3 regions of the Rothia sp. P7181 genome follow, and region 2 is predicted to be linked to each of the others. Evidence: riboswitches for the same ligand, from Rfam matches in the RefSeq annotation. Region 2 holds a riboswitch; each other region holds the start of a gene.
What was found. A riboswitch is a leader RNA that binds a small molecule or an ion and turns the genes downstream of it on or off. The one in region 2 is predicted to bind thiamine pyrophosphate.
Positions count from the first base shown of each region.

Region 1: linked by a shared signal. The riboswitch ahead of ACN08Z_RS07505 (bifunctional hydroxymethylpyrimidine kinase/phosphomethylpyrimidine kinase) and the one ahead of ACN08Z_RS07670 (ECF transporter S component) in region 2 are both predicted to bind thiamine pyrophosphate.
Region 3: linked by a shared signal. The riboswitch ahead of thiO (glycine oxidase ThiO) and the one ahead of ACN08Z_RS07670 (ECF transporter S component) in region 2 are both predicted to bind thiamine pyrophosphate.

Region 1 is NZ_JBLXXZ010000015.1:13,964-16,227, forward strand. It holds gene ACN08Z_RS07505 (bifunctional hydroxymethylpyrimidine kinase/phosphomethylpyrimidine kinase) at 1-979, opposite strand, end outside; TPP riboswitch at 973-1,067, opposite strand; gene ACN08Z_RS07510 (Rne/Rng family ribonuclease) at 1,236-2,264, opposite strand, start outside.
Region 2 is NZ_JBLXXZ010000016.1:11,488-13,751, forward strand. It holds gene ACN08Z_RS07665 (ABC transporter ATP-binding protein) at 1-329, opposite strand, end outside; gene ACN08Z_RS07670 (ECF transporter S component) at 332-928, opposite strand; TPP riboswitch at 980-1,082, opposite strand; gene ACN08Z_RS07675 (DUF4235 domain-containing protein) at 1,274-1,552, shown strand; gene ACN08Z_RS07680 (MFS transporter) at 1,805-2,264, shown strand, end outside.
Region 3 is NZ_JBLXXZ010000011.1:6,134-8,397, reverse strand. It holds gene thiO (glycine oxidase ThiO) at 1-1,100, opposite strand, end outside; TPP riboswitch at 1,094-1,231, opposite strand; gene thiE (thiamine phosphate synthase) at 1,276-1,980, shown strand; gene ACN08Z_RS06375 (HIT family protein) at 1,987-2,264, opposite strand, start outside.

The DNA of each region.
Region 1 (2,264 bases), on a different contig from region 2:
CTCTGATAGAGGTACTCAACTCCCAGACGTATTCAGAAAAGCTCTCACGCAAACGCACCATGTCAAGGTCTTGAGCCTGTAGCAAATATTTATCGACATCGCTAACTCGTGCACTTTGTTCAGATATCACAGAATGAACATGATAAAAATGATCAATCGGCCCGTTCCCGCCACCAACCTCAAGTCTTTGACCGTTGTTAATAGCTCCCGTAATCCACCGTTTAACGCGTTCTAGAGAAGTCTGCCAGCACCTTGTACGCGCAAGCTCAGTCGCTAAAGCAGCAGAAAAAGAACACCCCGTACCATGTGTGGTACGAACCTGTGCACGTTCAGAAGAACCAACCCATACTGGTTCACTATGACCTGGCATCATCAGCGCATCAGAAGTTCTCTCCCCTGAACAATGTCCACCTTTAACAAGAACCGCGACTTTATAACAATCAGCTAGACGCTGCCCCTGCTCACATAAAACTGACCATTGTTCAGTAGATTCTTCACCTAGCAGAACAGCCATCTCATGCGCATTAGGGGTGATGACATCAGCATAAGGAAACAATGAAGAAAGCTCTGCTACCGAGTCTTCTTCAGCTAAAGAATCTCCACTTGTAGCAACCATAACAGGGTCTAGAACCACAACGGGAGGACGATATTTTTGCAACCATGAACGCACAGCAGCAATGACGTCAGAAGTGCCTAACATGCCAATTTTGACAGCGTCAATATCGATATCAGAGCTGAGTGCCTCTAATTGTTGAGATAAGAACTGTGCCGGAGGAAAAAAAGCCTGTTGCACACCACGAGTGTTTTGAGCAGTCAAAGCAGTAATAGCGCTCATACCATACCCACCATGCGCTGCAATAGATTTCAAGTCGGCTTGGATTCCCGCACCACCACCAGAATCAGACCCCGCGATGGTCAGCACTCTCGGATATTCGCGTGTTTGAATAGAAAGTTGATGCGGTGTTAAAGTGTCGCCCATAAAATCGACATCCCTTCGCTTGTACTAACAAGAGCAGGTTCTGCGGGTTTTTCTCAGCTCTTATGAAAGAGCACCCCGTGTCCTGATATTCATGCACCTATGGTAGAAGTGCTTAAACCAGCCTAGGAAAAATAGACTCTGACGGCTAGAGTTTTCAGCAAAGACAGCGATTATGACTCTTCTTTACAGCAAAACAAAAGATGGTGTGCTCTGTATAGAACACACCATCTTTTATCACACCGCGGAGACGATGAGATTATCGTCCTTCACGTTTAATCTGGTCGGCAGAAACCCCAACACCGAGCATGACCGTATGCTCCTCATGTTCTGAGATTGTTGGTACTTCTGCAACAGAAGCAACAATACTTTTAGCAGCATGCCCTTCTGAAAGTTCTTGACGCTGCACCTCAGAACCCACACCAGTGCTCACTGCTCGACGCGAACGACGTTTACGAGGTGCTGGTGTATGCTCGGGAGTGGTTACTTCCTGAACAGTTTTTTCTTCGATACTCTGCTGACGTCCAGGTTGTGCAACACCAGTTACGAGAGACTGCTGGGCTTCTTGTTCTTTAGAGATGTCAGAAACGCTCACCGCTACCGAAGAACCAGCAGACGAAACCGGTGCAGATGCCCGACGAGAACGACGACGCTTGACGGGAGTCTCCTCTTTCTGAGATGAGTCTTGCTCATCTTTACGTTGGACATCTCGACCAGCTTTTTGCGCTGCTCTCGCTCGAGCTTCTCCAGCTCGAATCGCCGCTAAACGTTCAGAGTTCTGAGTGAATCGAGAAGAAAGATTTTCATCATATTCTTGTTCAGCAGTGTCCTCAGAAACAGAGCTCTGTCTTTCTTTAGAATCAAAGATTTGTTCTAAAGATTCTAAAGTAAACGAAGAATCTTCAGTTGACGATTCTTGTTCCTCTACCTGCTCATGAGCATGAGGAAGTTCAACAACTTCACCACCGATAGTAAGTACTAGCTCTGATGAGGAGTCTTCTACCTGCTCAACGTTCTTCACTTCTACATCACGACGTGATGGTTTACGACGCTTTCGCTTACGAGAGCTCTTAGACTCTGTAACGTCCTCAGAAGCTTCATGCTCGTGCGTTGCAGCAGCGATAGACGCAACGGCAGCGCGACGAGACTCTTCACGATGATCGTGTTCGAGGTTGGACTCTTCTGCAGGGGCCTCAGCATGAGATTCACGAATACGTGCTGATTTCTGATGACGAGCACGGCGACGATCTTCACGATCAGTACGCTCATAACGGTGGATATAATCTGA
Region 2 (2,264 bases):
ATAGATGACTCTGGATCCTGTTGCATAAGTCCTACTGCGCCGTGAGCATCTTCAGCAGGTATACCATCGATGGTGATAGTGCCCTGTTGAGATTGGCCATCATCGTCGTGTAATAGCCCGCCCATGGCGTGCAGAAGGGTTGATTTACCTGCGCCAGAAGAACCCAAAAGAAGCACTTTTTGTCCAGGTTCAATGGTCAGGTTTACAGATTCTATAGTAGGTTTTTCTCGTCCTGCGTAATGCCAACCAAACTCACGTACACTAATACGAACGCCACGCACCGGCTGAGAGTCAGCAGGCGGTGGCGTTATGGAAGATGTTGTATCCACGGTTAGGCGCGTGCTCGTTTCGACCGTCCAGAAGCCAAGGACGACAAGACACCCGTTTGTGCTAGTGCTTTCATTAAGAACCACGAAAGAACCCCAGCAAGCAATGCCCCAGAAATCGTTCCGCATGCCGTGTAAACCAGCATCTTTGCAAAAGAAAGCTCATTTGCGTAGTAGATGATAATTTCTGAGACTCCCATACCGAAGCCAGATACTGCGCCGGCAAGAGCTGCGACCATAATATTCCACTGGCGGTAAAGGAATACCGCAAAAATAAGTTCTGCGCCAAGACCCTGAACTAGACCAGAAATAATAACGGACAGACCAAAATGTGTGCCAAGGATACCCTCAATAATGGCGCCAAGAAGTTCACAATATAGTGCTGCACCAGGTTTACGGATAACAATTCCACCCAGCACACCAGCAATCAACCAGCCACCGCCAATAAGAGGCATATATTCTGGTACCGTTGCAAAAATCGTTTTTGCCAGCGGATAAATCGCAACAGACCAGAACCAGAAAATGAGTCCGCATGCTACAGACAGGACAGAGGCGATAACGATATCGTTAACTCGCCACGCTAAAGAAGATTTCTTAGCCATTGTAAATTTTCCTTCCCGAATACAGGAAGGGGAACGTTACACTACGTGAACGTTTGAGAGAACTCGACTTCCTAAACGCCGGTACTAACCGGATCAGGTTCGAGGGTCTGCTTTCGCACTCTCAGCACCCTACGGTGCTCCCCTGTCGCTTCTATACGTATATGTTTATACGGCTTTATTGTCAAAGCCTTGTTCAGTATAGTTTGTTCACTACGTTCAATTCCACCCTCCAGAGAAGTTATGACAATATCTGCAGTTTCCACGCTTTCTTAGAGAATTATTCGTGAGTAGTAATACGCTGTTGGGCTTCTCCTGTTATAGGATTGCTAAGGATACTCATCAACGATGGAGAAAAACATGAACCCCATTAATCTTGTAGGAACCGCAGCTTCTCTTGCCGGCATCACCGTGGCAAACAAAGCGCTCTCTGCAACATGGAAAAAAGTAACCGGAAATGAACCACCCGCAAGCAACCCCGACGATGATGAGCGTTGGCGAGACATCATTCTATGGTCACTTCTGACCGGTCTTGTTGGCACCGTTATCAAAGTCAGCATCACCCGTAAAACTAATGAGGTCAAAGCAAAACGCAAAAATGATCCCATCGGACAAAACGAAGTCTAAGAACATCATCTCTTAGAAAACCTCATCCTCGTGTAGACGGCAACAGTCATTTTGTTGCCGTCTACGCTTCTTTAAACCCCATAAACTTACCGCTCATCAGCGCTAACAAATCCTTTGAAGATAAGCCCACTGTAAGTGAACCTTAGACAGTGCACATAGTTCTGGTAAAAAGTACACAAATTTCTTCACTTTATCTTTGTTTCTGCGGGTATTTCACACCATTACCCATGCTCAATAGATACTCTTATCCTTATGAGCAAACACGCCAAAGAGCAGAACGAATCTGCACCATTAGGGACCCGCGGCACCATCACAGCCTGGGCATTATGGGACGCCGGTGGCGCTTCCTTCAATGCGGTCATGACAACATTCGTCTTCACCGTCTACCTCACCAGCAAAGCATTCGGCGACCCTAAAGACGCCTCCGAAATGCTCTCCACAGGCCTCGCCATTGCAGGGCTACTCATCGCGTTACTTGCCCCCGTCACAGGGCAACGCGCAGATGCATCAGGTCAACGCACCCTATGGTTAGCAGTCAACACGTTCCTCACAGCCGTGCTCATGGCACTTTGCTTCTTCACGTTCCCTGAACCACAATGGCTTCTCTACGGTGTAACGCTCATCTGCGCAGCAAACGTCATGAATGAGTTTGCCATCGTCAACTACAACGCGCTACTGCCAGAACTATCAACGCCCTCAACGGTTGGAAAAA
Region 3 (2,264 bases), on a different contig from region 2:
GGTTTACCGTGGTGTTCGATTGTGCCGATGAGGGGCAGGTCGTCGGGTGTTCCGGGGCGTGCTCGTGAGATTATTTCGTAGAGTTCGAGTTCTGTGATGGCGGGGATAAGCTCTCTTGCATCACGTAGTAGTTGGTATATTCCGCCAGCGTTGATACCGGGCATATGGTCTTCACGTGATGTTGCACCGATGACGACGGTGTTGTCTTCACGGGGAACGATGTAAACAGGTTGGGAGCGGACGATACCGCGAATTGTTGAGGTGATGAAGGGCCGCTGGTTTTCAGGTACGCGGAGACGAAGCACATCACCGTAGACGGGTCGTAAAGGGAGTTCTTTGAGCGCTGGTATGCCCTGAAGTTCTAAGGTTCCGAGGCCGTTAGCGACGATGATATATGTTGCGTGGAGTTCTCCGGTGTGCTGTTGCCCTGTCGTGGGGTTTTGGTATTCCCAGTAGATGCCGCGGGCGTGTGTTTGGTCTGCGTCGAGAAGAATTTTTTGGGCTCTCACAGGGTAGAGCTGTTCGTGTAAGAGGTGTATGAGCCCTTGGCAGTACCAGCGCGGGTTAATCTGGTGGTCGCCGGCTATTTCCACGACTCCTGCAAGACGCGAGGAGAGGCTTGGTTCTTGAGAACGAGCTTTTCGGATGGATATTTTTTGGGTTTCTAAACCTAGCTCTTGTTGATATTGTTGGAGGTCTTCTAGAGCATTTTTATCAGCATGATCGTAGGCGCATACGAGGGTTTTTGTTTCTTGTCTACCAACGTGAATACCGGATTCTTCTTGAATGTGTTGTGCAAAGTATGGGTATAGTTGCGCTGCCCGTTTCATCAGCTGAACTAATGGTTCTTGGCGAAATTGTGTTTCAGATGCTGGGGCAAGCATTCCGGCGGCTGCTCGTGTTGCTTCTGAAGCGGGCTGTGGGTCTAAGACAGCAACGCTATACCCTATTTTTTGGAGACGGTACGCGGTCGATAATCCGATAATTCCTGCACCGATGACTGCAATATCTACTGTTGAGGGTGGTTCTTTGGATAGTTCGGGTATATATTGATGAATAGTTGAATCTTCATCGTGCGGGTTAAACAACGTCGCACCCATGACGAACACTTCCTTCCGGCGGCATAACCCGCATCAAGTAAGACGGTCGGCTCTCTTAGCCCTCTCAGCGTCGTGAAGATATATCTATTGTGATATGGCGCGATATATCTGACGCTCCCGTAGGTCACTCTAAGTATAAGCCTCAATCTTTTTGATACAAGGAGACCTCAAAACTATGTCCGTTTATGAACAACAGCCTTTCGCTACTTCTTTCGTGAATTCTTCTTCAACGCTTCGTCGCGAGCGCCTTGAAAAGCTTCACAAAGCACGCTTGTACTTGTGTACGGATGCGCGTTTATCTCGTGGAGATTTAGAGTCTTTTCTGGATGAAGCCTATAGTGGCGGTGTCGATATTATTCAGCTGCGTGATAAGAAGATTTCTGTGCAACAGGAGCTAGCAGCTTTAGAGGTTCTCAAAAAGGTGGCGCGTCGTCACGATAAGCTTTTTGCGGTCAATGACCGTGCTGATGTTGCCGCTCTTATGGGTGCTGATATTTTTCATCGAGGTCAAGACGATCTTTCTGCGGTGCAGGCGCGCAGGTTGTTAGGTGCCGATGTTCTTGTAGGTGCTTCAACACATGGGGTGTCTCAGGGGCAGGAGGCTGCTGCCGATAAGAATATTGATTATTTTGCGTGTGGGCCGGTGTGGCCGACGCCGACGAAGCCGGGGCGTGCAGCAACAGGCGTGGAGTATCTTGAGCAGGTTGCTCAGTTTGCCGGTCAGAAACCGTGGTTTGCTATTGGTGGCGTTAACGTGGATACGGTGTCAGAGGTTTGTCAGGCAGGTGCCTCACGTATTGTTGTGGTGCGTGCTTTAACCGAAGCTGCTGATGTTCGTAGCGCAGCAAAACAACTGAAGGGTGCGTTAGAAGTTGTTTAGCTTTCTCTAAAGAGTTTTGGTTGTCGTTGAAAGGTATTCTTCCCACCCTTGTTTTACGAGAGTGTGTATCTGTCCTAGTGTCTGTGACATGGTTTTTGTGTGGGCGATAATCGGTAAGAAATTGGTGTCGCCAGACCATCGTGGGAGGATATGCTGGTGTAGGTGATCGGCTATTCCGGCTCCCCCAATTTTGCCTTGGTTCATCCCAATATTGAATCCGTCTGTTTTGCTGACTTGACGTAGCACACGCATCGCTTGTTGGGTGAGAATCCCTATTTCGGTTA